DNA from 4 places in the Allobosea sp. LjRoot237 genome. Region 1 is predicted to be linked to each of the others. Evidence: predicted binding sites of a transcription regulator. Region 1 holds the regulator's gene; each other region holds the start of a gene.
The links. Region 1 encodes PhoB, which activates phosphate uptake and scavenging genes when phosphate is short. Its sites were predicted from a motif close to TGTCATNNANCTGTCAT; they were not measured.

Region 1 (7,230 bases):
GGGCACCTGGTCGAAGCCGTCGACCTTCGGACCGAAGCCGTCGATGTATTTCTGCTGGCCGCCGGCGGCGATGGTCGCGAGCGTGCGGCCATGGAAGGCGCCTTCGAACGTGATGATGCGATAGCGCTCGGGATGGCCTTTCGCGGCGTGATACTTGCGCGCCATCTTGATCGCGCACTCGTTCGCCTCGGCGCCCGAATTGGTGAAGAAGACACGGCTTGCGAAGGTCGCCTCGCAGAGCCGCCGCGCCAGCTTCTCGCCGTCGGGCATCGTGTAGAGATTGGAGGTGTGCCAGATGCGCTGCGCTTGGGCAGTCAGCGCCTCGACCAGGTGCGGATGGGCATGGCCGAGCGAATTGACGGCGATGCCGGCGCCGAAATCGAGATAGCGCTGGCCGTCGGTGGCAATCGCCCAGGCGCCCTCGCCGCGCTCGAGAGCGATCGGGGCGCGGGCATAGGTCGGCAGGAGAACGGAGGACGCGGCGGAAACGGGAGCGGTGCTCATGGAGCGAAATCCTTGCGGCGAAACAGGGAGGAAGCGCGGAACCTCAGATCGGGAACGGAGATGCGGAGCGCTTTCGGCATGATGCCGGCATGATGCGACCCGCCGGCGACATTATCGTCGCTGGCCGTTCCCGCCGTCTCGTCGCGCGTCAAGCCGCATCGATGGAAAATCCCGATCGCTCAAAAACATAAGCGCCGCCCGATGGGGGCGGCTGCGTGAGGCGACTATGCAAAACCGGCCCCGCCCTGTCAATTGCGGCTGACCTCGCGGCAGCGTTGCCGAATAGACTCACCGTTTCGCCGTTTGCAGTGATTGGCTGGGGAAAAGCCGAATTACGATTCGGCGACTCTTGTGGCCGAGTCAGGCCATCTTGTATGGTCTCCCTCGTCAGATACGACATCTCGTGCGGCGTCTCCAGTATCGTCAGTTCCGGGCGTAACGGCTTCCGTTTAGCAACGGGCGCTGCCGGTATCGGATTCCGCCATGATCTCTCCCTATGCCTCGCCGGCGTGCCAGCGGGACATGACGAAGACAGGTGCAACTCCATGACCGAAGCCGGAGCCTGGACCGAGGAACGCGTCGAGCTGCTCAAGAAGCTCTGGAACGACGGCCTGAGCGCGAGCCAGATCGCCGCCGAGCTCGGCAACGTCACGCGCAACGCCGTCATCGGCAAGGTGCATCGCCTTGGACTGTCGGGCCGCGCCAAGAGCCCGGGTTCGGCGACACCGCGCCCGCGCAAGCCGGTGGCTCGCCCGCCGAGCCACCCGGCCGGCCACCACAGCAGTGGCGGCGGCCTGACCCGCGGTAATACCGCGCTCGCCCCGCAGTTCGCGCCGGAGATCGAGGCCGAGGCACAGGTCGCGCGCGAGCCGGCTCCGTCCGAGGATGTGGTCGTGCCGTTCTCCGAGCGGGTCACGATCATGGAGCTGCGCGAGTATATGTGCCGCTGGCCGATGGGCGATCCGACCACCCCGGAATTCCGCTTCTGCGGCGGCCGCAGCGCGACCGGAATGCCCTATTGCGCCTATCACGCCCGTATCGCCTACCAGCCGGCGGCCGACCGGCGCCGCGACCGCAAGGTCATTCGCGCCTGAGCAACTGACGCGAGACTGCCAGAATAGCGGAAGCCGGCCGAAAGGCCGGCTTTTTTCGTCGAAGCCAGGCTCGATGCACGAGGCATCCATGAACATCCCCGGATCTAGCCCGATCGAATACGCCTGTGCCCTGCCGATCAGGGAGGGGCGGCTCCTGCTGGGATTGCGAGCCGCGCACCGCTGGAACCGCCCATCCTGCTGGGACACGATCGGTGGTCACGTCGAGCCCGGCGAGAGCGCCGAGGCAGCCCTTGTCCGCGAGCTCCAGGAGGAGATCGGCGTCACGCCGACAGGTTTCCGCCGCTTCGAGACCATCGAGACGACGGAGACGGACGGCGTCACTCCCGCGCTCTGGCATCTGTTCACCGTGGGCGAATGGGCAGGCGAACCCGAGATCAGCAATGACGAGCACAGCGAAATCCGCTGGTTCACCTTCGACGAGGCCCAATCGCTGACACCGCTGGCGTCCGAGGCTTACCGCCCTGTCTTCGCCCGGCTCGCGGCAGCCTTCGGGCCGGGCACGTAATGGCTACGATCGCGATCTATGCGGGAGCGGCGCTGGCCGAGATCGCCGGCTGCTTCGCCTTCTGGGTTTGGCTGAAACTGGACAAGCCGGTCTGGTGGCTGCTGCCGGGCCTGGTCTCGCTCGCAGCCTTCGCCTGGCTGCTGACCCTGGTCGACAGCCCCGCGGCCGGGCGCGCCTTCGCCGCCTATGGCGGCGTCTATATCATCGCGTCGCTGGTCTGGATGGCGCTGGTCGAGAAGGTCGCACCCGACCGCTACGACCTAGCCGGCGCCGCGCTCTGCCTCGCCGGCGCAGCGGTCATCGTTGCAGCGCCGCGCTGACGGAGGTGTCAGGCGCGCGCAAACGTCTCGTCGAAGGCGTAACCGGCGCCGCGCACGGTGCGGAGCGGATCCTTGGCATTGGCCGGCGTGATCGCCTTGCGCAGGCGCCCGACATGGACGTCGACGGTGCGCTCGTCGATATAGACGTCGCGGCCCCAGACGGCGTCGAGCAGTTGCGCCCGCGAATAGACCCGGCCCGGCGCCTGCATCAGGAATTCGAGCAGGCGGAACTCGGTCGGCCCGAGATGCAGCTCGGCACCGGCCCTGCGGACACGCCGCGTCGTGCGGTCGAGCTCGAGATCGCCGGCGGCAAGCAGGCCGGCGACATGGCCGGGCTTGGCGCGGCGCAGCAGCGCCTGGATGCGCGCGATCAGTTCGGGCAACGAGAACGGCTTGACGACATAGTCGTCGGCGCCGGTGGCAAGGCCGCGCACACGCTCGGTCTCCTCGCCGCGCGCCGTCAGCATGATGATCGGCACGCGCTCGGTGTCGCGCCTTGTGCGCAGACGCCGGCAGAGCTCGATGCCGGAGAGGCCGGGCAGCATCCAGTCGAGCAGGACGAGATCCGGCGTGTGGTCGCGCAGATGCAGTTCGGCGTCGTCGCCGCGCGCCACGCTGTCGACCTCGAAGCCTTCGGCCTCGAGATTATAGCGCAGCAGCAGGGTCAGCGGCTCCTCGTCCTCGACGATCAGGATGCGTGCGGGCATGTCAGCGTCCGTTCAAACCTCTGCCAAGCTCAGCCATTGGCCGCCGGCAGGTCGACGAGAATGTTGGTGGTGTCGAGCTTGGGCCGGGTCTCATCGATCGACTGACCCGTAACGAGGTAATGGATGGTCTCGGCGATGTTGGTGGTGTGGTCGCCGATGCGCTCGACGTTCTTGGCGCAGAACAGGAGGTGCGTGCAGAAGGTGATGTTGCGCGGGTCCTCCATCATGTAGGTCAGGAGTTCGCGGAACAGCGAGGTGTAGAGCGCGTCGATCTCGTCGTCGCGGCGCCAGACCTCCATCGCCTTCTGCTCGTTGCTGGCGGCGTAGGCGTCGAGCACGTCCTTGAGCTGGGCCTGGACCAGGCGGCTCATATGTTCGAGGCCGACGACAGCGCGGTGCGGCGGCGAGAACTGGCCGGAGATCGCGACGGCGCGCTTGGCGATGTTCTTGGCGAGGTCGCCGACCCGCTCGATATCGGCGGCGATGCGGATCGCCGAGATCAGCTCGCGCAGATCGTTCGCCAGCGGCTGGCGCCGGGCGATGGTCAGCACCGCCTTCTCCTCGACGTCGCGCTGCAGGTTGTCGAGGCGCTGGTCGGCGCTGATGATCTTTTGGGCGAGCACGGTATCGCGGCGCACCAGCGCCACGGTCGAATCGCCGAGCATGCGCTCGGACATGCCGCCCATCTCGGCGAGGCTGCGGCGCAGGCCCTCGAGATCGGCGTCGTAGGAGCGGACGATATGGTCGGACATCGGGGCGTATCCTTCGGGGCTGGCCGACGATTTCAGGGCGTCAGCCGAAACGGCCGGTGACGTAGTCCTGCGTCTGCTTCTTGTGCGGGTTCATGAAGATCGTGTTGGTGGCGGCGAACTCGATGACTTCGCCGAGATACATGAAGGCGGTGTACTGCGAGATGCGCGCCGCCTGCTGCATGTTGTGGGTGACGATGACGATGGTGAAGTCGGTCTTGAGCTGCTCGAGCAGGTCCTCGATCTTGCCAGTCGAGATCGGGTCGAGCGCCGAGGTCGGCTCGTCGAACAGGATGACCTCGGGCTTCTGCGCGATGGTGCGCGCGATGCAGAGGCGCTGCTGCTGGCCGCCGGAGAGGCCCATGCCCGAGGCCTTGAGCTTGTCCTTGACCTCGTCCCAGAGCGCGGCGCGGCGCAGCGCGCCCTCAACGCGATCGTCGAGCTCCGACTTCGGCGGTTTCTCGTAGAGGCGGATACCGAAGGCGACGTTGTCGTAGATCGACATCGGGAACGGCGTCGGCTTCTGGAAGACCATGCCGATGCGCGAGCGCAGCTCGTTGACGTCGACCTGGTTCGAGATGACGTTGCGGCCATCGAGCATGACCTCGCCGGTCGCCCGCTGCTCGGGATAGAGCGAATAGATGCGGTTGAAGATGCGCAGCAGGGTCGACTTGCCGCAGCCCGACGGGCCGATCAGCGCCGTGACGTGGCGGTCACGGAAATCGAGATTGACGTTCTTCAGCGCCTTGTGCTCGCCGTAGTAGAAATCGAGGTTCTTGACGGCGATGCGGACGGGAGCGTCGACGTCCAGCGTCTGCGGGCTCAATTCCAGGGTCGAAAGCATCTGCATGGTCCTTCCGATCGGACGCTGTTCACTTGCCGCCGCGCACGATGCGCCGGGCGATGATGGAAAGCACGAGGATTGAGACGGTGATGATCAGCGATCCCGCCCAGGCGAGCTCCTGCCAGTTCTCGTAAGGGGCCGAGGCGAACTGGTAGATCGTCACCGGCAGGTTGGAGACGCCGCCCCAGAGATTGGGCGAGAACCAGAAATTGTTGTTCAACGCGGTGAAAATCAGCGGCGCCGTCTCGCCGGCGATACGGGCCAGCGCCAGCAGGATGCCGGTGACCATGCCCGATTTTGCCGCCCGCCAGGTGATCGAGGTGATGACGACGGAGGGCGGCGCGCCGAGCGCGGAACCCGCCTCGCGCAGCGAGCCGGGGACGAGCCGCAGCATGTCCTCGGTGGTGCGCACGATGACCGGGATCGCGATGATGCCGAGCGCGACGCCACCGGCCCAGCCGGAATATCCGCCCAGTGGCTCGACCATGATCACGTAGACGAAGAGGCCGATCAGGATCGACGGAGCCGAGAGCAGGATGTCGTTGATGAAGCGGATCAGGTCGGCGAGCTTCGAGCCCTTGCCGTATTCGGCGAGATAGGTGCCCGCGAGCACGCCGATCGGCGTCGCCACCGCGATGCCGAGGAAGGTCAGCACGACCGAGCCGACGAGCGCGTTGGCGAGGCCGCCGCCCTCGCTGCCTGGGCCCGGCATCGTCTGCGTGAAGGTGGCGACGGACAAGCCGCCAATGCCCTTCACGATCAGCATGCCGAGGATCCAGAACAGCACGAAGATGGCGATGAAGGTGAAGCCCGCGGCGATGATCCGCATCGCCTTGTCGGCGGTGCGGCGCGACTGGCGGACGCGGCCCCAGGGAGCGTGGGGCAGCGGGCGGGTGGTCGGCGATGTCGTCATGCTCATGGTCGGGACCCGCTCAGTAAGCCTTGACGCGCGACACCAGGATGCGCGCGATGACGAGGACGACGAAGGTGACGAAGAAAAGGATGCAGCCGAGCGCGATCAGCGCGTTGAGCTGCAGGCCGAGCGCCTCGTTGAACTCGTTGGCGATGCGCGAGGCGATGGTCGAGCCCGGATCCATGATCGCGGCCGAGAGCCGGTTGGCGTTGCCGACGACGAAGGTCACCGCCATGGTCTCGCCGAGCGCACGACCGAGGCCCAGCATGATCGCGCCGATGATCGAGACGCCGGCCTGCGGCACCAGGACATGGCGCACCACCTCCCAGGTCGTCGCGCCGATGCCATAGGCGCTCTCGCGCAGCACCGAGGGGATCTGCTCCAGCATGTCGCGGGTGATCGAGGCGATGAAGGGGATGATCATGAAGGCGAGGATGATGCCCGCCGTCAGGATGCCGAGCCCCGAGGGCGAGCGCGAATACAGCACCGTGCCGATGAGCGGGATGCCTTCGACGATGTTCGAGACCGGGATCTGCACATAGGCCGCGAACAGCGGCACGAAGACGAAGAGCCCCCACATGCCGTAGATGATCGAGGGCACGGCGGCGAGCAGCTCGATCGCGGTGGAGACCGGGCGCTTGAACCAGGCCGGCGCGAGCTGGGTGAGATAGACGGCGATGCCGAGCGAGAGCGGGACGCCGATGACGAGCGCGATCAGCGCGGTCGACAAGGTGCCGACGATCGCCGGCCAGGCGCCGTATTGCTCGTTCTGGGTGTCCCAGACGCTCGAGGTGATGAAGCCGAAGCCGAATTCGCGGAAGGCCGGCCAGCCGCCGATGACCATCGAGGCCATGATGCCGGCGAGCAGCACCAGCACGAACAGGGCCGCCAGGAAGCTGGCATTCCGGAAGACGAGATCGAAGGTTCCCTTCGGGGTCTTGCGGACAGGGGCCGTCAGCGTGTGGTCGAAGTCGGTTGCTGCGGTCATCTACAGGGGCTCCGGCAGACCCCCTCTCCCCTTGCGGGAGAGGGCTGGGGTGAGGGGTCGCGTAACGCGTCCCCGTATTCGCTCGAAGGGCCGCCGACGACAAGCGTCGCGCGACCCCTCATCCGGCCCTGTGGGCCACCTTCTCCCGCACCAAAACCGGCTATTGCCGATTTTGGCACCTTGGCTTGCCCATCTCGGGCAAGCCCGAGATGGGTGGGAGAAGGAAGACGGGAGCGATCAGAAGATCGGCTTGCCCGCCGGGTCGGTCACGCCCTTCCAGGCGTTGCGGACCTGATCCTTCACATTGGCCGGCAGCGGCACGTAGTCGAGGTCGAGGGCGAGCTGGTCGCCGCTCTTGTAGGCCCAGTCGACGAACTTCAGCGCGGCCTGCACCTCTTCCGGCTTCTCGGGCTTGGCATGCACGAGCAGGAAGGTGGCGGAGGTGATCGGCCAGGCCTGGGCGCCCTTCTGGTTGTTCAGCGAGATGCCGAAGCCGGGAGCCTCGTTCCAGTTGGCGTTGGCGGCAGCGGCCTGGAAGGCCTTGTCGTCCGGAGCCGGGAAGTTACCGTCGGCGTTCTTGACGAG
Region 2 (7,230 bases), 240 kb from region 1:
CGTGTTGAGCTTCAGCAGGGTCAGGATGTCGTCGACATAGGCCCGGGTCAGTCCACCACTGGCAAGATCGATGACGGCGAGGGCTCCGATCGTTGCGGCGGTGGCAAGGCAGGCGTCGCGCAGGCGCATCCGCCCGGTCAGGACGGCATAGCCGACCAGCATCGCCCCGGTGACGGCGCCGGTGACCTTGACCAGGAACAGCGTCAGCATCAGCGCCGCCACCAGCCAGATAGTCAGCGGCCGATCGCGCACGAACATCAGCACGGCGACGAGGACGTAGAGCAGCAGCGCGATATGCCGGTTGTAATGGCCGTAGCCGTCGAAGCCCGGCAGCGGATAGACTTCGTGCAGGTTGATCGGCAGCGAGGCGAAGAGCAGGAAGGGCAGCAGCAGCGCCAGCGCGAGCCCGCGTGAGGACCGCGCGACATGGAAGACGAGGATCGCCAGCAGCGGCAGCGTGATCGGCAGCAGACCCCAGTTCGCGGTCAGCAGCGGATGGGCGTCCGGGAACAGCCGGTCGAGACCGGCGACGAGATAATAGCCGAGCGGGCCGACCGGGGCGAAGAAGTCGATGTTCGGGACCTGGCCCTCGCGAATGCGCTGGGCGGCGTCGAAATAGACCGCCGTGTCCCAGTAATACGAGCCGAGCGGCAGGCGCAGCGGCAGCAGTAGGCCAGCGAGGACGAAGGCGAGGAAGGCCGCGAGCCAGATCGCGGGACTGGCCCAAGGGCGCGTGGCGACGAGCACCTTCGCGGCTCCCGTGGCGACCGGCTGGTCCGTACTCGCGCTCATGGTCGTTCCACCGTCACGCACGGCAAGGTAACGACAAAATCTTACCACGCTCCTTCCCGACAAGATGAAAACCGGGTTTACCTCCAACGGGCAGACTGTTTCGGGGGGGTTGCGAGGTCATTCGGTGGCAAGACAGTTCGTACGCTCGCTGCTATTCCGGACCATGCTCCTTGGCTTTGCCTTGGTGTTGGCCGCAACGAGGCCCGTCGTGGCGCAGGACCGCGCCTTTGCGGATGCCGTTCGTTACGTGCACGACAAGGTCACCGCGTGCTGGAACGTTCCCCCGGCAGCAGCGCCGGCGGGCACGATCGTGCGTATCCGGCTCGAGCTCGATCGCGACGGCGGGGTGACCGGCGAGCCCATCGTTCTCGATCAGCCCTTGGCCCTGGGCATCGCTCGGTTGGCTGAAAGCGCACGCCGCGCCGTGATCCGCTGCGCGCCTTATGACGGGCTGAAGCGCTATGGCGCGCTCTATCCGCGTTGGCGCGAGATCATCCTGAACTTCCGCCAGCCGGATTGAGCCGGCTCAGGAATTACCGATCTCTGCGAAACGCTTCGGCAAGGCAAAGCCGTGGCCAAGCGGATCGTCCGCCTCGATGACGAAGCTGCCCTCGCCAGAAAGGTACCCGCGTCCGCCGACCTCGACCGTGACGGCGCCGGCGGCCGGGAAATCGACCAGGCCGACGACCCGGCCGGTGAAGCTGCCGCCGGTGATGCTGCGGATCCTGCGGCTCTGGCCGGCAGGGACCAGCCCCTTGGCATGGTCGAGCGCCATCCGGGCGGTGACGCCCGAACCGGTCGGCGAACGGTCGATCTGGCGCTCGGCGAAGACGCAGAGATTGAAGCTGTCCTGATCCGGACCAGCCTCGTCGGTGACGATCGTGCCATAGAGGAAGCCAAGATCGGGCTCGGTCGGATGCGTGATCGTGCGGCTCGCCCGGACCTGGTCGGTCAGCGCACCGGCCGCCGCGACGATCTCATCGACGGGTGTCTGCATCAGGTCGAGCCCGAAGCGTGAGGCCGGCAGGATGCAGTAATAGGCGCCGCCATAGGCGATGTCGGTGGTGACATCGCCGTAGCCGGGCACCGGGACCACGAGATCGCGCCCCTCGACGAAGGCCGGCACGCTCTCGAAACTGACCGCGCCAACCTTGCTATCCACGACCTCGCAGGAAAGCCGCACCAGCCCGCAGGGCGCCTCGATGGCAAAGCGCGTCACCGGCTCGGTTGCCGGCACAAGACCTTGCTCGATCGCATAGCGACCGAGCGCGATGGTCGCGTGGCCGCACATGGTCGAATAGCCCTCATTATGCGTGAACAGCACGCCGAAGACTGCTTCGGGGTGGCTCGCCGCCACCGGGATGACGCCGTACATGCCGTCATGCCCGCGCGGCTCCAGCATCATCGCGCGGCGCAAGTGGTCGTAGCGCTCGCGGGCCTGCCGGCGCTTGTCGAGGATGGTCGCACCGGTGAGCGTGGGATAGCCTGACGTGACGATGCGCACCGGCTCGCCGCAGGTGTGGTAGTCGATGTAGGACAGGCGCATGATTCCTCGTCAGTCAGTCGTAGGCTGAAGGCGGGTCGAGCCGCGGCGGGTTGCAACCTCGCTCGGCGCAGGTTTCGGCCGCCACCACGGCGGCGAAGCCAAGAGCGGCGGCGCAGAGTTCGTCCGGCAGGTCGCGCAGCACCGGACCGAGACCGCCATTCCGCCAGAGCGAAGCAAGGAAGGCGCCCATGAAACTGTCGCCGGCGCCAATCGTGTCGACGACCTCCTGCGCGAGGGAAGGGAACGGCATCGGCTCGCGGCGGAAGGGCAGGAGGTAGCCGCCTTTCTCGCCATTGGTGACCAGCAGCAGTCGGCCTCCCTGGGCAAACCAGCGCGCAAAGGCGTAGCCGAACTCGGCGCCATGAACTGCTCGCGCATCATCGTTGCTGCATTTCAGGAGATCGCACAGGATGGCCCGCTCCTCGATGGCGCGATGCGCCTCTGCAAGCGCCGGCAGCACGGCCGGCCTGATGTTGAGATCATAGCTGACGCTGAGCCCGGCCTCTCGCGCTCGGCGCATCAACGCCAGCGCCGCCTCGCCCGACGCGCCGATCGTCGCGCCGAAGGAGGTGACGTGCAGATGCGCGAAACCGTCGAGATCCGTCGGCATGGCCGGTGCGATATCGAAGGCCGTTCCGTTCAGCGAGAAATGGTAGGTCGCGGCACCTTCGGCGTCGATCGATGTGACCGTGGCGGAGGGTGTCGGTGCATCGCAGACCTCGACGAAGCGCCGGTCGATGCCCTCTTCCGTCAGGCGCCGGAGGAAAGTCTGGCCGAGCGTATCCTGCGAGAGGCTCACATTAAAGGCTACCGGCGCGCCGCAGCGGGCCAGCGCCAGCGCCGTGTTGAAACCCGAGCCACCGAGCACGGCCTCGCGCTTGCGCCCGGCACTGCCCGGCACGATGTCAACGAGCGCCTCGCCATAGACGAGAACGCCCCTGCCCGTCACAGCAGCCCGCGCTTGGCGAGATTGCGCATCAGATGCGAGGCGCCGAAGCGCCAGGGCTCGCATTCGTCGGTTCGGCGCATCCGGTTGACCAGGGCGCCGAGTTCGGGCGCGGCGATGGTGACGACGTCGCCGTATTTGTGGGTGAAGCCGCCACCCGGCGCGTCGCGATCCTTGATCGGCGCGAACATGGTGCCGAGATAGAGCACCGCCCCGTCCGGATATTGATGATGCGGGCCGATCATCTGCGCGGCGAGGTCGGCCGGATCGCGGCTGATCTTGGCGATCGAGGACGAGCCTTCGAGCGTGAAGCCGTCCTCGCCCTCGACGGTGAGGCTCACCGTCGTCTTGCGGACATGGTCGAGCGAGAAATCGCCGTCGAAGAAGCGGATGAACGGGCCGATCGCCGCGGCCGCATTATTGTCCTTGGCCTTGCCGAGCAGCAGCGCCGAGCGGCCCTCGACATCGCGCAGGTTGACGTCGTTGCCGAGGCTGGCGCCGACGATCCGCCCATCCGAGGCGACGACGAGCACGATCTCGGGCTCGGGATTGTTCCAGCTCGAGGCCGGATGCAGGCCGGCATCAGCGCCGGTGCCGACTGCCGACATCGGCGGCGCCTTGGTGAAGATCTCGGCGTCCGGCCCGATGCCCACCTCGAGATACTGGCTCCAGCTGTTCTGGGCGATCAGCACCTCCTTCAGCCGCATCGCCTCAGGCGAGCCGGGCTTGAGCTTGGAGAGGTCGTCGCCGATGAGCTTTTCGATCTCGGTCCGGATCGCTGCAGCCGCCGCGGGATTGCCGCGCGCCTTCTCCTCGATGACGCGCTCCAGCATCGAGACGGCGAAGGTGACGCCGGCCGCTTTGACCGCCTGCAGATCGACCGGGGCGAGCAGCCAGGGTTTGCCGTCATTGCGGGCGGCGACAGAGCTGTTGGCGAGGAGATCGGCGAGCGCGCCGAGGTTCTCGCCATTGGCTGCGCGCAGCGCCGTCGCCGGGTCGGCGGTCTCGCAGAGATCGCGCATGGTCGGGAAGGCTGCGGTGACGTCGATGACCTCGTCGCCCTGGAGCTTGACCACCGACGGCCCGGCGAGGTCGGGCCGCCAGACCCGGCCAGCCAGCGTGGCGCGGTCGGCATCTGCCGGCAGAGTGTTGGCGGGCGTGAGCGAGAGCGAGGGCATGGCTGATCCGGCTGTGTGCAGTGTGCAGGAAGGCTGAGGAGAACAGCCGCTTCCGCGGAAAATCGCAAGTGCGCGGATGTGCGTCCACAGCGGGGCGGAAATGTCATCGTTTTGTCATTGAACTGTCGCCCCGGCTTCATGCTAGCTTGCGCACCAACGACAAGAACGCCCGCGCATACCGGGGGCTTAGAGGGAGCTGATCATGACCTTCAAATTGAAGACCCTGACCGCCGTCGGCGCATTCGCGCTGGCCGCCGCTTCGCCGGCTCTGGCGCAGACCGAAATCCAGTGGTGGCACGCCATGACCGGCGCCAACAACGACGTCGTCGTCAAGCTGGCCGAGGAGTTCAACGCCTCGCAGAAGGACTACAAGGTCGTCGTCGCCTATAAGGGTTCCTACCCCGACACGCTGAACGCCGGCATCGCCGCCTTCCGTGCCGGCAATGCCCCGCACATCATGCAGGTCTTCGAGGTCGGCACCGCGACGATGATGTCGGCTAAGGGTGCGATCAAGCCCGTCGCCGACGTGATGAAAGACGCCGGCGAGAAGTTCGACCCGAAGAGCTATCTGCCGGCGATCACCGGCTATTATTCGACGACGAAGGGCGAGATGCTCTCCTTCCCGTTCAACTCGTCCTCGATGGTGATGTGGTACAACAAGGACGCGCTGAAGAAGGCCGGCCTGCCGGAAGCGCCGCCGAAGACCTGGCCGGAAGCGTTCGAGGCCGCCAAGAAGCTGAAGGCGGCCGGCTGGGACAAGTGCGGCATCTCCACCGCTTGGACGACCTGGGCCAATATCGAGCAGCTCGGCGCCTGGCACAACGTGCCGGTCGGCACCAAGGCCAACGGCTTCGACGGCTTCGACACCGAGTTCCGCATCAATAGCGATCTCTTCGTCAAGCACCTGACCAATCTCGCCAACCTGCAGAAGGAAGGCGTGTTCTCCTATTCGGGACGCACCAACACCGGCGAGGGCCGCTTCACCTCGGGCGAATGCCCGCTCTTCCTGACCTCCTCGGCCTTCTTCGGCAACGTCAAGGCCAACGCCAAGTTCGACTGGTCGAACGCGCCGATGCCGTATTATCCGGATGTCGCCGGCGCGCCGCAGAACTCGATCATCGGTGGTGCCTCGCTCTGGGTCATGGGCGGCAAGAAGGCCGACGAGTACAAGGGCGTCGCCAAGTTCTTCACCTTCCTCTCGGATGTCGACCGGCAGGTGAAGCTGCACACCGAGTCGGGCTATCTGCCGATCACCAAGGCGGCCTATGAGAAGGTCAAGGCGTCGGGCTTCTACAAGCAGAACCCTTATCTCGAGACCCCGCTGCTCGAGCTCAACAACAAGGAGCCGACCGAAAACTCGCGTGGCGTGCGCTTCGGCGGCCTCGTCCAGATCCGCGACATCTGGTCGGAGGAGATCGAGGCGGCCCTGAACGGCCAGAAGACGCCGAAAGCGGCGCTCGACGCGGCTAATGAGCGCGGCAACCAGGCGCTGCGCCAGTTCGAGCGCACCGCGAAGTAAAAGAGACGATCGAGGGCCGGGACGTTTCGTCCCGGCCTTTCTTTCCCGCCGGGCTGGCCGATGCAGAAATACGCTCACTTCAAGGGGCTGACGATCCCGCTGCTGCTACTCCTGCCGCAGCTCGCGATCACGGTCGTCTTCTTCTATTGGCCGGCGAGCCAGGCCGTCTGGCAGAGCTTCCTGCTGCAGGACGCCTTCGGCATCTCGACCGAATTCGTCTGGCTCGAGAACTATCGCGACCTGTTCGCCAAGCCGGAATATTACAAGGCGCTGATCAACACCGGCATCTTCTCGGTCTTCGTCGCGCTGCTCTCGCTCTCGCTGGCGCTGCTCTTCGCGGTGATGGCCGACCGGCAGATCCGCGGCGCCGAGATCTACAAGACGCTGCTGATCTGGCCCTATGCCGTCGCGCCGGCCATCGCCGGCGTGCTCTGGATCTTCATGTTCGATCCCTCGCTCGGCATGCTCGCCCGCGGGCTGCAATCGCTCGGCGTCGCCTGGAATCCGCGGCTCAACGGCAATGACGCGATGACGCTGGTCATCCTGGCCGCGACCTGGAAGCAGATCTCCTACAATTTCCTGTTCTTCCTCGCCGGTTTGCAGTCGATCCCGAAGAGCGTGATCGAGGCGGCGGTGATCGACGGCGCCCGGCCAATGCGGCGCTTCTGGACCATCGTCTTCCCGCTGCTCTCGCCGACGACCTTCTTCCTGCTCGTCGTCAACCTCGTCTACGTCTTCTTCGACACCTTCGGCATCATCGACACGATCAGCGGCGGCGGCCCTTCGGGCGCAACCGAGACGCTGGTCTACAAGGTCTATTCCGACGGCAAGGGCGGCACCAATCTCGGCGGCTCGGCGGCGCAATCGGTGATCCTGCTGATCATGGTGATCGGCATGACCGCCTTCCAGTTCCGCTTCATCGAGCGCAAGGTGAACTACTGATGCGGCCGGTGCTCACCCTTTCGTCATGGTCGGGCTTGTCCCGGCCATCCACGCCTTCCGTGGTCGAGCGCGGTGTTCAAGACGTGGATGCTCGCCACAAGGGCGAGCATGACGGCTGGACGAGCGGAGGCGCAAGCTGATGGGCTCCGTACTCTGGCAGGAGCTCACCGCCGAGGAATTGCGCGAGAAGGCGGCGAAGGACGCCGTCGTCGTGCTGCCGGTCGCCTCGATGGAGCAGCACGGCCCGCATCTGCCTGTCGGCGTCGATACCATCCTGTGCGGCGGCGTCTGCAAGCTTGCGGCCGAG
Region 3 (7,230 bases), 800 kb from region 1:
AAGAGCCGCGGCATGTACGAGACGCCCGGCGGCACGATCCTCGCCGTCGCGCACCGCGCCATCGAGTCGATCACGCTCGACCGCGGCGCCGCCCATCTCAAGGACCAGATCATGCCGCAATATGCCGAGCTGATCTATAACGGCTTCTGGTTCTCGCCGGAGCGCGAGATGCTGCAGGCGCTGATCGACAAGAGCCAGGAGTTCGTGGCGGGTACAGTGCGCTTGAAACTGTACAAGGGAGGCGTGCACGTCATCGGCCGCTCCAGCCCCTACTCGCTCTACGACCAGGACCTCGTCACCTTCGAGGAAGGCGCGGTCGCCTATGACCACCGCGACGCCGCCGGCTTCATCAAGCTCAACGCGCTGCGCCTGCGCACGCTCGGTCAGCGGAAGAAGAAGCTCGGGCTGTAGACACTGGACGCCCGGCTCGACGTCACAGCGGGCTCAGGCCGGGCTCGACGCTCGAAACGAAAGCCGGCGGCCAGCGCCCGCCGGCTTTCCGGTTTCGCGGGGTTCGGCAACATCGCACCCGGCATTGGACCCCATATAGAATTCAACGAACTCCTTTACTGGCAAGGCCTTCGCGTAATGCCATCCCTGGGCATATTGAACCCCGACGCCGCGCAAATAATCTTCCTGTTGCTTTGTTTCTACACCTTCTGCAACAATCGATAATCCAAGACCATGCGCCATGGCGATGATGTGGGGCGTTACGACGCTGAGCGCTGCATCATGGCCGATGGCGTTCACAAAAGACCGGTCTATTTTCAGAACATTGAGCGGCAATGTTTCGAGCAGCGACAAGCTGGAGTAGCCGGTCCCGAAATCATCGATCGCAATCTGATGCCCTGCTTCGCGCGCGGCTCGAACAATCCGGCGCGCAGCGTCGGCATTCATGAAGCCCCGCTCGGTCGCCTCCAGCCAGATCTGCTGCGGGCGCACATTCGACAAGCGGAGCTTCTCCTCCAGAACCGGCAAGAAACGACCGGTCTCGATATCCGAAGACGATATATTGATCGCGATATGGACCTGAGTATCTTCAGACAACAATTGCTGCGTGTCATCAATAACGCGGTCGATCATGATATCGGTGATCTGAGCTATCAAATTATGCTGCTCGGCCACTGGAATAAACAGGTCCGGCCTCACCCACGACCCGTCGGGTCTCGGCCAACGGAGCAATGCCTCGGCCCCGACGCAACGTCCTGTCGAAAGCTCGATGATGGGCTGATAATGCACCACAAACTCGCGTTTTTTGATACCGACTCCCAACTCTCCGGCGAGGGAAAGCCTCTGGCGCGAAACCCATCCAATGATTGCGATCAGCACCCCTGACACGACCAGCCCGAGTGGGATCAGACGCAGAAGCTCCGCGTCTGCGCGCGAATCCAAGTTAGTCCTGTCTGAAATAGCAAATACATAAAAATACTGCCCTTTTACGGATGAGTATACCTGCGCCTCTGCCGCTCCGCTCAGCTCCTCACGGGAGAGTCGGGCCGCCAAACTCGGATCAACTCTCCCTGAAAGAGCGACGAGCTTGCCATCAAGCGTGGCAACCCCCAGCGTCATGGGCGTATCGTGCAGGACATCGACAAGTCGCTCTTTCTTGATGTGCGCCCGATACGCGCCATATCTCAGTATGATCACGCCGGAGGATGGGGCCTGCCCCGATGGCAAGTGCTCCGGCTCCGGGATCAACTCAAAACCATCGCCTACACTTGTGCCGGCCGTTTCGATCACGGCCGCCGGCCCGATTTTGCCCCAGCTGTCGCAGGACAATCGATCGTCTTTGATCGCTTCGATCAGTTCGACCGAGAGAACATCCGCGGTCATCAGCTGCAGGCGTTCAATATGTGCAGGCGAGCAGAGATCATGCCTTTCCAAGGTCAATCGCCTGAGCGCGTTCTTTGCCCTGGAGAGCACAAGATCGGCTCGCTGCAGCGTCCAGCCTGCATAGTCGACAAGATGGGCCTGTTCCGCCGCAACCGCTCGCTGCCGCGAAAGATAGTAGGCGGCGGTAAGCGGGAGCAGCCCCACTCCAAGCGCAAGGCCGATCGCGACAGGCAGGACCATCTGACGCCGCAAGGGGAGTGCCCTCATATCACGACATGAGACTTCAAGCGTAACAAGGCTGTCCGCCGTGTTCCAACATCAAGTCCTCAGGGACGCGGGTCGAATCCCGTGATGATGAACAAAAGGAAAACCTGCGCGGCTTTTCAGGAAGCGGCACACCCCTTCTTGCTGCCGGCCCCTCCCGAGCCCCGATGGAAACGGACGGAACGAGCCTTACTTCGCCAGTGTCCCGAAGGCGAAGAACTGGGTCTCGCCGGAGGAGTCGTCGACGCCGTCATTGTCGGTGACGACGAAGAGGTCGCCGGCCTTGTCGACCGCCATGCCCTCGACCTTGTCGAGCCCGTAACCGCCGAGCTTCATCAGATCCGGCGTCAGGTCGCGCAGCAGCTTCTTCTCGACGGTCGGAATCTCGGAGGAGCCGAACGGCGCCGGCTTCAGGCCCTTGACCGAAAAGATCGCCAGCGTCTTCACCGCCTTGGCGCCGAACTGGTTGTCGCGCTCGATCACCGCGAAGGTCTCGTCGCCGAGATAGGCCAGCTCCGACAGGCCCATCCAGGCGCCGGCAGCGGGAGCCGTCAGCGGGTAATAGAGGATGCCCCAGCTCTTGGTGGAGGGCTTGTAGGTCAGGAGCTTGACCTTGCCCTTGGGGTCGTCCTTCCACTCGCGCTGGACGGCGATCCAGACCGTCTCGTCCTGGCCCGTGCCGGTGACGGCGACGCCCTCATAGCCCTGGTTGATCGCCTTGGCGGCGAAATCCTCCGGCAGGGCGATCTCGTCCTCGACCTCGCCCTTGGCCGAGACGCGCAGCAGCAGGTTCTGCGTCGGCTTCTCCTTGCGCTCCGGCGCGCCTTCCGAGGCCAGCCAGAAGCCGCCGCCCGGACGCGTCGCGATCGCTTCGAGATCGTAGGAGGCGGGCTTGCCATCCTTGGTCACGGTGAGCGCGCCGGTGATCGTCGCCGGCTTCTTCGTCGCGTCGATCTCGATGATGCGCGAGGGCGTATAGGCGCTGTCGGTGACGCTGAAGAGCCGGCCCGGCAGCTCGGGATGGGCGGCGAGGCCCGACAGCGCGCCCCAGCCGAGCGGAGCGCCATCGACATCGGCCGAGACGATGGTCGGATAGGCCGCCGGCGCCTCGCTGCGCTCGTATATCGTCACGGCCGAACGCGCCCCGCCCTTCTCGCCAAGATCGGCCTCTGAGGCGCTGACGAAGAGATTGCGCTGCGGGATGGCGAGCAGGCCTTCCGGCGCGATGCCACCCGGCAGAGCCTGCAGGAAGCGCGGCGCACGGCCCGCTCCCTCGTCCTTGAAGACGAGGACCAGCGAAGCGCGCTCGAGCCCGACGAAGATCAGGCGGTCACCGCCGTAAGTGCCGACCTCGATGCCCTCCGGCTCGCTGCCCTTGGCGGCGGAGCGGCGCTCCGGATAGTGGCCGAGGCGGATCGCGACATGGTCGACCATGTTGCCTGAGTCGAACTCGACCGTGCCGTCCTTGCGGAAAATGGTGAAGCCGCGCGAACCGCCTTTCCAGTCGCCCTCATTGGCGGTGACGAACCGGTCATTGTCGAGCCAGCGCACCGCGTCCGGTTCGCGCGGTACGCTCTTCAGTTCCTCGGTCGGCTTGATCTGGCCGTCGCGGGTCTTGTCGATGTTCTTGAGATCGGCGGTGCCGGCCGGGAAATGCGCGACGAGCTTGCCGGTCCTGGTATCGACCACGGCAAGGTGGTTGTTCTCCTGCAGCGTCACCACGGCGAGGCCGTCCTGATTGACGTCGACGAATTCCGGCTCCGGATCAGTCGGCTCGACCGCGGCGATGCCGGTGAGATCGACGATCTGCTTCGAGGCGCAATCTGCCTCGCCGCCTTTGATGCCGATCAGTGTGAGATTGCCGGCGGGAAGCTGCGGCAGGTCGCCCTTGTTCAGCTTCTCGTCGCGCTCGTTCTCGATGACGATGGCGAGCTTGCCCTTGTCCTTGGTCAGGGTGATCGAGTCGGGCTGGCCGCCGAGCTCGCATGTCGCCGTGACCTGCTTCGTCTTGAGGTCGATGGTGGCGAGATGCCCGGCCGGCTCCTTGAAGTTGTCGCCGGACGAGACGACGACCGCGAAGGCGCGCTCGCCGAGGATGACGACCGAGGTCGGCTCGCCACCGACCGGAATGAAGCCGGCAGGCTTGGGGGCATTGGCCGTGCTGATGTCGATGAGGCCGATCGCCTTCTGCTCGGCGTCGGTATAGGCGAGCAGGGTCCCGGCCTCGTTGGCGGTGATGATCTCCGCGACCGTCTTCTTTTTCGCGTCACGGTCGGCCGGCAGGTTCAGCGGCACCTGGAAGGTCGCGATGCGGTTGAAATTCGGCTCAGCCAGGGCGATGCCGGCGAGCAGGAGCGTCGCGAGAGCTGCGAGGGCGAAGGGCTTGCGCATCGGATGATCCTGTCTCGCGGGGGCGTCGAGGCGGCGGATCTTCCGGCTAGTCAGCGCATGCGACAGTTGCGTGACAGACGCGCCTTGTCGCAACGCAGCTTCATAGAACGCGGGATCCCCTCTCCCGTGTGGGAGAGGGGTAGGGGTGAGGGCCAGACAGTGCAGGATAAGTCGCGCGATGCACGCGTCAGCCATATCAGTATCCGAGGCTTGACGTTTGCGGGCGGTCCCTCACCCTGCCCTCTCCCACCCGGGAGAGGGTTCCCCGCGCCCTATCTCGTCAGGTAGCGGCCTCAGATGACCGCCTCGGCCTCCGTTGAAACCGACTTCTTCAGGCCGATCACTTCGAGCTCGGTGACGACGGCGACCGCCGCGGCTTGGGCCAGGACGAAGGCGATGCCGAGCGTGGTCGGCGCGAACCAGCCGGCGACCAGGATCAGCACACTGTCGGCGACCCAGAGGATATTGACGCCGATCACGGCGTAAACCGCGAGCCGCGGCAGGCGCACCCGGCTGGCGAAGAAGGCTAGCGCGGCGGCGCAAGGCAGGAGCAGGAGACCGGCGCCGCGCAGGAACTCGGCGGGGAAGCCGAGGTGGCTGGAGAGCGCACCGGCGCCGAGGCTGAGCAGCAGGCCGGTGCCAGCGCAGGCGGCGGCGTCGAGAGCGAGAGCATTACGCAGGAAACGCGAGGACTGGATGAAGGCCATGGCTGTTCTCCAATTGGGCCCGTTCTCGTCAGGGCCGTTGCTGATGGAAGCCATGCTGACGAAGCCTAAGCGGCCCGTCGATTAAGCGGGAGGTAATTGGAAGGCGCCCCGGCTTGCGGCTAGCTTGCGCCTATGAACAAGCACCGGCAGCCCGTGATCGGGCATCTCATCCGCGACTGGCGCCAGTTGCGCCGTCTCAGCCAGCTCGATCTCGCCCTCGAAGCCGAGATTTCGCAGAAGCATCTCAGCTTCATCGAAAGCGGCCGTTCGGCGCCGAGCCGGGACATGGTCCTGCTCTTGGCCGAGCACCTCGGCGTGCCCTTGCGCGAGCGCAACGCGCTCCTGCTTTCGGCCGGTTATGCGCCGGTCTATCTCGAACGTTCGCTGGAGGACCCCGGTCTGCAGGCGGCGCGCAGCGCGATCGACATGCTGCTCAAGGGGCACGAGCCCTACCCGGCGGTGGCGATCGACCGGCACTGGACCCTGCTCGCGGCGAACAGGATGATCGCGCCGCTGCTGGCAGTGGTCGAGGACACCGATCTGCTGCGCCCGCCGGTCAATGTGCTCAGGCTCAGTCTGCATCCGCGCGGGCTCGCCCCGGCGATCCTCAACCTCGCCGAATGGCGCGGCCACCTAATCGCACGGCTGCGCCAGCAGATCCGCGCCACCGCCGATCCGCTGCTGGCGGAGCTCTTGACTGAATTGCTGAGCTACCCCGTTCCCGCTGTTCCGGCCACCAAGGGTAGAGCGCAGGAGGAGGTAGAGCCGCCGATCGTCGTGCCGCTGCAGTTGCAGTTGGGCGAGGCGGTGCTCTCGCTGATCTCGACGACGACGGTGTTCGGCACGCCGGTCGACGTCACCTTGTCGGAGCTGGCGCTGGAGACCTTCTTCCCGGCAGACGAGGCGACGGGCCGGGCGCTGCGGGCGATCGCAGCGGTCAATTCGCCCGCCTGAGACCGGAACCAAAGCTCGGCCGTGACGTTCTCCCTGCGGACCGGCGCCAAAGCGTCGATGACGCATCGATCGAGGAGGAAAACGTCCATGGGCAGCACCGCCGACAAGATCAAGGGCATGGCCAACGAAGCCGCCGGCAACGTCAAGCAGGCCGCCGGCAAGGCGCTGAACAAGCCCGGGCTGCAAGCCGAGGGCATCGCGCAGGAGCGCAAGGGCGAAGCCCAGCAGGCGGTCGGCAAGACCAAGGACGCCGTCAAGAAGGTGATCGACAAGGCCTGACCGCAAGGTCGGCCCCGAAAAAAAGCGGGCGCCGCAAGGCGCCCGTTTCTTTATCTCAGGCCGCGCCGCCGAGGCCGCCGAGGAAATCCTTGACCCGGCCGAAGAAGCCGGCGGTCTCGGGATGGGTGGCGCCCGAGCTCTCGCGCTCGAATTCCATCAGCAGTTCGCGCTGGCGGGCGGTGAGCTTCTGCGGCGTCTCGACCAGGACCTGGATGTAGAGATCGCCCATTTCGCGCGAGCGCAACACGCTCATGCCCTTGGCCTTGAGACGGAACTGCTTGCCGGTCTGGGTGCCTTCCGGAATTTTCACCCGGGCCTTTTCGCCATTCAGCGTCGGCACCTCGATCTCGCCGCCAAGCGCCGCCGAGGTCAGGCCGATCGGCACCCGGCAGAACAGGTCGGCGCCGTCGCGCTGGAAGATCGCGTGCGGCTTGATCGAGAGGAAAATGTAGAGATCGCCCGCCGGGCCGCCGCGCAAGCCCGCCTCGCCCTCGCCGGCAAGGCGGATGCGGGTGCCGTCCTCGACGCCGGCCGGGATGTTGACCGAGAGCGTGCGCTCGCGCGTGACGCGGCCGGCGCCCTGGCAGCCGGTGCAGGGATCGTCGATGATCTCGCCGCGGCCGCCGCAGGTCGGGCAGGTGCGCTCGACCGAGAAGAAGCCCTGGCTGGCGCGAACGCGGCCATGGCCGCCGCAGGTCGGGCACTGGCGCGACTTAGAGCCCGCCTTGGCGCCGGTGCCGGAACAGACCTCGCAGGAGACCGAGGTCGGCACCCGGATGGTCTCGTTCTTGCCGGCATAGGC
Region 4 (7,230 bases), 1.4 Mb from region 1:
AGACCGAGATGGCATGCCGAGGCGCTTCCGTTCACCACGTGCGCCCCTGTCATCCGGCTCAGAAAGACCTGATTTGACAAAGTTCACCGACCTCGGCCTGGCCGAGCCGCTTCTCAAAGCGCTCGCCGCCGAAGGTTACGAGACGCCGACGCCGATCCAGGCGCAGGCGATCCCTTCCATTCGCGACGGTCGTGACCTGCTCGGCGCCGCTCAGACCGGCACCGGCAAGACGGCTGCCTTCACGCTGCCCATGCTGCACCGGCTGATGAACCAGCCGCGGCGCATGCAGCCGCGGTCCGTGCGCGCCCTCATCCTGTCGCCGACGCGTGAGCTCGCGGCCCAGATCGAGGCGAGCATCCGCACCTACGCCCAGTTCACCACGCTGAAGTCGACGGTGATCTTCGGCGGCGTGCCGGTCGGCAAGCAGATCCGCGCGCTCGGCCAGCACATCGACATCCTCGTTGCGACACCCGGACGCCTGCTCGACCTCGTCGACCAGCGCGCCGTCTCGCTGCGCGAGATCGAGTTCCTGGTCTTGGACGAGGCCGACCAGATGCTCGACCTCGGCTTCATCCACGCCCTGCGCAAGATCGCGACGCTGATCCCTGCGAAGCGCCAGACATTGCTGTTCTCGGCGACCATGCCGAAGGCGATCCGCGAGATCGCCTCCGCCTACCTGACTGATCCGGTCGAGGTCGCGGTCGCGCCTGTCGCGACCACGGCCGAGAAGGTCGACCAGCGCGTGATCTTCACGGAAGCCGGCCAGAAGCCGGCCCTGCTGGCGAAGACCCTGAGCGTTCCCGAGATGGAGCGCGCCATTGTCTTCACCCGCACCAAGCATGGCGCCGACAAGGTCGTGCGCCAGCTCGAGCAGTCCGGCATCGCGTCTGCCGCGATCCATGGCAATAAGAGCCAGGGCCAGCGCGAGCGTGCCCTTGGCGCCTTCCGTGATGGCGAATTGCGCATCCTCGTCGCGACCGATATCGCCGCCCGCGGCATCGATGTCGACGGCATCAGCCATGTCGTCAATTTCGACCTGCCGAACGTGCCCGAGACCTATGTCCACCGCATCGGCCGCACTGCGCGCGCCGGGGCGTCGGGCGTGGCTATCGCCTTCTGCACGCCGGAAGAACGCGGTGATCTTGCCGCGATCGAGAAGCTGACCAAGGTCGCGCTCACCCCGATCGGCGACGTGCCGCATTGGGATGGCCGCACCCCGAAGAAGCCACCGCAGAATCGCGGTCGCAACCAGGGCCAGGGCCGACCGCAAGGCCACAATGGGTCGGGGCAGGGCCAGCGCCGCGACGGCAGGGGCGGGCAGGGCCGCAACGCCCAGCGCCCCGAGCAGGGCGAGCGTCAGGAGCAGCGTCGCGAGCAGCCGCGGCCGCACCAGGCCCGTCAGGATCAGCCGCGCCATGAGCGTCCCGCCCCACGCCATGAGGCGGGTGGCGCGCGAAAAGAAGCGGTTTCCGGCAAGGAAGGGCTTGGCGGCGTCGCGTTCTTGCAGCAAAGAACGGAACAACGACGCACCGGCGGCGGACGGCGGCGCCCGAACTGATACGCGCTAAAAGCCAAGGGCCGAGCCGATATGGCTTGGCCCTCCTGCCGCAGACAAGACGAAGGATCAGCGAATGGCGAAAGAAGAACTGCTCGAATTCGACGGCACCGTGGTCGAAGTGCTTCCCGACGGCAATTATCGGGTGAAGCTCGACAATGAGCACGTCATCCTGGCCTATGCGGCCGGCAAGATGAAGAAGAACCGCATCCGCACCATCGCGGGCGACCGCGTGGTCGTCGAGATGTCGCCCTATGATCTCGATCGCGGTCGCATCAATTTCCGCCAGAAGACCGCGAGCCCCGGCCCGATGCCGCCTCGCCCGCAGAACTTCCGCCGACGCTGACATGAGCATGTTCCGCAAAAGTGGGCACCGCTTTTGCGATGCGAACATGCTCGATTTTTTTGCTTCTGCGCGAATTCTTGTCGTTCGGCCGATTCCGGCAGAACGGAAAGCGCGCTGATGCGCTTCAGCCGGCCCGAACAGTTTTTCGCCGCTGCCGGCGTCGGGCTGGGCGCGTTCGCCTCACTGGCCGTCAACACTGGCTGGATCGCCAGGGGCGGCAGCTTCCCGCCCTTCGTCTATGTGCTGCTGGCGCTGGCGCTGGTCGAGGTCGTCGCCGGCTTCGTCACCAAGCAGCCGCCCGGCACACTCTTCTCGATGCCCGCCCGCATCCTCGCCTTCGCGCTCGGCATCGGCGTGCTGCTCCTGTTGACCGGTGGGCTGGCCTGAACGCCAGCGACGTTTCAAGCTCGACGTTGACCCATTCGCGTCATGCTCGCCCTTCTGGCGAGCATCCACGTCTTGAACACGGCATGAGATCAGTAAGGCGAAGACGTGGATGGTCGGGACAAGCCCGACCATGAAGGGCAAGGGCAGCTTGCGCGCCTCTTCACCAGTGACCTTGGACAAAAAAGCCCCGGCCGAAGCCGGGGCGTGAGGTGTTTGTTACGTGGTGACAGGTACTACGTAGAAAACTCGAAAAACTCAGTAGCCGGACCGGGCCCAGTATTGCGCGCCTGGGCTGACCAGGACCTGGCGCTGGCGCGTCGCATATTCGGCAGGCACGGTCTCGTGCACGACACGCGTCGCGCTGACCATCACGCGCCGGCTGCGCTCGCCATAGACGGCGGGAACGACGTCGTAATCGACCGAGGCCGGCGCCACTTCGACGGTGCGCTGCTGATAGCCGTACTGCGCAGGGACATGCACCCAGCAGCCGGTGGTCTGGCCGTAAGCGTCGCGGCTGACTTCCCAGCGCTTGGTCGCCGACGAGATCAGGACCTTCTCGGAGACGGTCTTGTACTGGGCCGGGATGTGGCGGGCGATGCGGCGCTCCGGCTGGACCACCACCTTCTCGGTGACGGTGTCGTATTCGGCGGGGATGACCTTGGAAAAGGTGCGCTCGGGGCGCACGACATAGCTTTCGTCGACCGCGCCGTAGACCGGCGGCTTCGAGACCAGCTTGTAGCAGGAGCCGCCACCGCAATTGCTGACCGGCGCGCTGTAGCAGGAAGAGCCGCAGCCGCCCGCCATGGCCGGGGCGGCGAGGCCGACGAAGGCCGTGGTGGCGAGCGCCGAAAGCGAAAGAAGCTTGAACGTCATAGCTGACTCAACCCTGCATTGCGCCGCGATGCCGCTGCGTCGTTGAGGAGAGAAAGCCTGATGTGACCTATGAAGACAAGGTTAACTGCGAAACAAGGTAAAATTAACCAGTCTGAGCCGGCTGCGGGCCGCCCAGCCTGCAGCTGAAACGCTTGACGAAGCGAGTATTTGGCGACACCGGGACCGGTCGAAAGCGCGGCCGAGCGGCTCTGCCGCAGCTAGAGCCGGATGATTTCAGTTGGAAACGCAAGGCGATGCCAACTGAAATCTGAATCCGTCTCTCATCAAGAGTTAGAGCAGGATTCTTGCGAAAAACCGGTTCCCACTTTTTCGCATCCTGCTCTGGCCTCATTCGATCGCGCCCCGCTTCATGCCGAAGCCTTCGATATAGCAGCCGCAGGACGAGTTCCTTGGCGCGGGTTCGGCCGCGCAAGAGCCGCGCGAGGTCAGGCAGACATCGCCGAAGCGACGGCGCTGCGGCCGGTCATAGCCATAGCGCGGGCCGTCATCGCGATAACGCGGGCGGTCGTAGCCATAGGGCGGCGGCGGCCTGTCGTAATCGTAGCGCGGCGCCGGCCGATCATAGGGATCGTAGTATTGGGCGTTCGCGCTCGACACGGACGAGATGGCTGCGCCGATGAGGGCCGCGAGAGCAAGGGTCCGGATCATGTCTGTCCTCCTGGTCTCCCCGGCCGTGGCCGGGTGTGAATCATTGAAGACCAGGATAAGGGCGGTTCGATGAATGGCGCCTGAGCGCGGCATCTGCGTCGGCTGTGAGGTGGAGAGACCCATCACAGCCGGAATGTGGGATCTGCCGGTCGGCCGCGTCAGCTCAGCTGCCGGCCTTCATGCTGGCGGCCCAGTGATCCTTGACCTGCTTCACGAGCGTATCCGGCAACGGGACATAACCGAGCGCTGTGGCATCGGCCGCACCGCTATCGAAGGAGAGGCGGAAGAAGTCGAGCACCTCCTGCGTGCGGCGTGTGCGCGGCTTCGGCACCAAAGCGAAGGTGGTGGCGACGATCGGATAGGCGTCGGCGCCGGGTGCATCGGTCAGCATCAGCCCGAAATCCTTGGCCGTGGCCCATTCGGCGCTGGCCGCGGCAGCCGTGAAGCTCGCCGGGTCCGGCTTCACGAAGGCGCCGGCCTTGTTCTGGACCTGGGCATAGGCGAGGCCGGCGCGCACGACCTGGCCGAACTCGACATAGCCGATCGCGTTCTTCGTCCGCTTCACCATCTCCGTCATGCCCTGGCTACGCTCGGCGCCCACGCCGACCGGCCAGGGAACCTGCGTGTTGACGCCGATCTTCTCGCGCCATTCCGGGCTCGCCTTGGCGAGATAGTCGGTCCAGTTGAAGCTCGTGCCCGAGCCGTCGGCGCGATAGATCACGCTGATCGGCGCATCGGGCAGTTTCAGCTCGGGATTGGCCGCCTTGATCGCCGGGTCGGACCAGAGCTTGATCTTGCCGAGATAGATCTCGGCAAGGAGGGCGCCGGTGAAGCGGATCTGGCCGGGGCCGACGCCGTCGATGTTCACCACCGGCACGATGCCGCCCATCACGATCGGGAACTGGATCAGGGCCGAGCGCTGCAATTCTTCGGAAGAGAGCGGCCGGTCGGAGGTGCCGAAATCGGCGGCGCGCTGGGTGACGCGGACCTCGCCGCCGAGCGAGCCGATCGGCTCGTAATCGACGCCGATGTCGAGCGGGGTCATCTCGGCCCCATCGGACTTGGCGGTGCGATAATTCTGCGCCCATTTGCCGATGACCGGGAAGGCGAAGCTCGACCCCGCGCCGGTGATCGGCTCGGCGTACGCAGGCGCCACGGACGAGGCGAGAAGGGCGCCGGCGACAGCCAGCCTGGCCAGGAGCTTCATGCAATCACCCACGATCTCGGGCCCGTTCGATGGGCCGCGGTCAACAGGGTGACGCTAGGGCGGGGCGGTGACGCTGCGATGACGGCTTCGGCCGGCAAAGCGAAAGGCCCCGCCGGCGGGGCCTCTCCAACGGTCATGCCTGCTGGGCGCCCGCGGTGGCCGGCTCACTTGATTGACGCCCGATCATCCGCAGTGGCCAGCCGTGGCAATCCTGGCGCAATCAACGATCTTTACGGTGCGCAGATGGACAGGGCGGAGCGCCTGCATTTGCACGCAGTCGCGGCTGCATGGCTTCGCCTCAAGCTGACATGCGATCGATCGGAGCTTTGGAATGCTTTACTGCGGCCGGCCGGAAAGAATAGCGATAGCGTCCCGTCAAAGCTGGCCGGGGTTTCTCCCCGTTCATGCCTCCCTGATCGATGCGCCTGATCAGATGCCGGTCAGCGCCAGGCCGAGGCGGCAGCGATTTGGCGGCCGGGTCCGGATGGCAGGGTTTGCCATCGTGTTCCCGATGTCGGCCGCCTCCGCTGCGGAGCTTGCCAGGCCGACCGCTCAGACCATCCCGGATACTCCGGTGAAAAAGCGGCCTGACTGGACGGTCGAGCTCGGCGCGTTCGGCCTGTTCTCGCCAAAATTCTTCGGCGCCAAGGACTCCAAATTCTCGGCGCTTCCCTATGTCTCGCTCAAATACAAGGACATCGCCTTTGCGTCCTTCGACAAGGGCATCGGTGTAAACCTCTTCTCGGCAAACGGCTTCACGGCGGGAGCGTTCGTGAATCTTAGGTCGGGGCGTGAGGAGAAGGAGAGCCGGCGATATCTGACCGGCCTCGGCGACATCGATCCTGCCCTCGCCGCAGGCGCCTTCGTCAAATACGACTACGGACGGTTCTTCTCCACGCAGGTCACGCTCAGCAAAGGCATCGTTTCGTTCGGCGACAGCAAGAGCAAACTCAACGCCCTGGGGCTTCTGGAGAAAACCGAGGGCAATCTCGGCACGCGGATCGACTGGAGCGCCGATGTTCGGATGCCGCTATTCGACAATCGCCTTCATCTGTCGGTCGGCCCCCGCGTCAGCTTCTTCGACAAGGAATACGCGGAATCCGCCTATGGCATCACGGTCAACCAGGCGCTCGCATCCGGTTACCGGTCCTACAAGCCGAAAGGCGGCATCGGCGAAGTCGGCGTCGGCGGCAGCGCCCGCTACCGCATCACCGACAACCTCTCCGCGACCGCGTTCGGCAGCTATACCCGGATTGTCGGCGACGCCGCCAAGTCGCCGCTCGTGACCGGCCCCGGCGGCTCGAAGGACCAGTTCAAGGCAGGCGTCGGGCTGACCTACCAGTTTGGTTTGTAGAACTGGCAGTGTGGCGACCCGCCGCGACCAGCGGCGTCTAAGGCAGCCCCAGGGCAGCTTTGCCATGGTCGAACCGTGCCGACGCAACCAGCGACGGCACCTCGAGATCGGCCGAAGCCTGGCGCAAGCCGGCGCTTATCGTCCCTGCTGTGCCCGGCAGGGCGGAGCAGGGACCTGTTCGAGGGCTTCCGCCTGCGCCTCGTACGCGCGCGCCATGGCCATCAGGCGGGCCGCGGCCTCACGATCGCAGGCCGTAACGGCCCAGCGGCGGCACTTGAACGCTTTCACACGCAAGTCCTGAGCCTGTCGCATTCTGTCGTGGTCCATGAGGGGCGCTCCAGCACAGCAGATCGTTGTGCTGCTTGCGGCCGTCAGGGCAGAAAATGCTTGGGCTGGGTGGAGGAAGCGCGAGAGCCTGAACGATTTGAGCGCGTCCGCCTTCTCGCGCTGGGATACGAATGAGCGCATCGAACTCGGAACCGTCGAACAACCCTGATCCTCAAGGCGGTGCGCGAGTGTCTCGCTGGCGTCTGGGTCCACTGCCTTGCCCTAGCGGAAATTCATCCTGCGCTGGCACCGGCTAGGCACGCTGTTCTAACTCAATCCGCCCTATTCGGGCACCGAGCAGTATTATAGCCGTGGATTATTTGGCCGGAGCTGTTCGCCGAGCTCAGCGCCGCTTTACAGCAGGTTGAAGGCCGCTTCATCCTCTCGCTCAACGACGTGCCCGAGGTGCGCGAGCTCTTCGCCTGGGCCACGATCGAAACGGTCGAGCTCAGTTATCAGGCGGGCGGGGCGGAACATACAAAGCGAGTACGAGAGGTGCTCGTCGCGAACGC

Region 2: a site for PhoB is predicted at 4,575-4,591, ahead of ugpB (sn-glycerol-3-phosphate ABC transporter substrate-binding protein UgpB). Genes of this name have one in related genera too.
Region 3: a site for PhoB is predicted at 4,548-4,564, ahead of ACSQ24_RS22285 (esterase-like activity of phytase family protein). Genes of this name have one in related genera too.
Region 4: a site for PhoB is predicted at 5,105-5,121, ahead of pstS (phosphate ABC transporter substrate-binding protein PstS). Genes of this name have one in related genera too.

What each region holds. Positions count from the first base shown of each region.
Region 1 is NZ_CAXUQP020000001.1:5,363,967-5,371,196, forward strand. Features, by position in the region: gene ACSQ24_RS26010 (aspartate aminotransferase family protein) at 1-504, opposite strand, end outside; gene ACSQ24_RS26015 (hypothetical protein) at 501-656, opposite strand; gene ACSQ24_RS26020 (GcrA family cell cycle regulator) at 1,050-1,598, shown strand; gene ACSQ24_RS26025 (NUDIX hydrolase) at 1,687-2,124, shown strand; gene ACSQ24_RS26030 (YnfA family protein) at 2,124-2,444, shown strand; gene phoB (phosphate regulon transcriptional regulator PhoB) at 2,453-3,151, opposite strand; gene phoU (phosphate signaling complex protein PhoU) at 3,181-3,903, opposite strand; gene pstB (phosphate ABC transporter ATP-binding protein PstB) at 3,944-4,750, opposite strand; gene pstA (phosphate ABC transporter permease PstA) at 4,773-5,657, opposite strand; gene pstC (phosphate ABC transporter permease subunit PstC) at 5,677-6,645, opposite strand; gene pstS (phosphate ABC transporter substrate-binding protein PstS) at 6,883-7,230, opposite strand, start outside.
Region 2 is NZ_CAXUQP020000001.1:5,123,886-5,131,115, forward strand. Features, by position in the region: gene ACSQ24_RS24925 (hypothetical protein) at 1-792, opposite strand, end outside; gene ACSQ24_RS24930 (hypothetical protein) at 1,001-1,312, shown strand; gene ACSQ24_RS24935 (proline racemase family protein) at 1,319-2,338, opposite strand; gene ACSQ24_RS24940 (PfkB family carbohydrate kinase) at 2,352-3,287, opposite strand; gene ACSQ24_RS24945 (fumarylacetoacetate hydrolase family protein) at 3,284-4,462, opposite strand; gene ugpB (sn-glycerol-3-phosphate ABC transporter substrate-binding protein UgpB) at 4,665-5,981, shown strand; gene ugpA (sn-glycerol-3-phosphate ABC transporter permease UgpA) at 6,042-6,923, shown strand; gene ACSQ24_RS24960 (creatininase family protein) at 7,063-7,230, shown strand, end outside.
Region 3 is NZ_CAXUQP020000001.1:4,561,738-4,568,967, forward strand. Features, by position in the region: gene ACSQ24_RS22275 (argininosuccinate synthase) at 1-411, shown strand, start outside; gene ACSQ24_RS22280 (EAL domain-containing protein) at 445-2,073, opposite strand; gene ACSQ24_RS22285 (esterase-like activity of phytase family protein) at 2,287-4,488, opposite strand; gene ACSQ24_RS22290 (hypothetical protein) at 4,782-5,195, opposite strand; gene ACSQ24_RS22295 (helix-turn-helix domain-containing protein) at 5,328-6,149, shown strand; gene ACSQ24_RS22300 (CsbD family protein) at 6,237-6,428, shown strand; gene dnaJ (molecular chaperone DnaJ) at 6,484-7,230, opposite strand, start outside.
Region 4 is NZ_CAXUQP020000001.1:3,933,766-3,940,995, reverse strand. Features, by position in the region: gene ACSQ24_RS19155 (DEAD/DEAH box helicase) at 74-1,558, shown strand; gene infA (translation initiation factor IF-1) at 1,632-1,901, shown strand; gene ACSQ24_RS19145 (hypothetical protein) at 2,019-2,288, shown strand; gene ACSQ24_RS19140 (hypothetical protein) at 2,544-3,161, opposite strand; gene ACSQ24_RS19135 (hypothetical protein) at 3,510-3,830, opposite strand; gene pstS (phosphate ABC transporter substrate-binding protein PstS) at 3,994-5,037, opposite strand; gene ACSQ24_RS19125 (MipA/OmpV family protein) at 5,369-6,391, shown strand.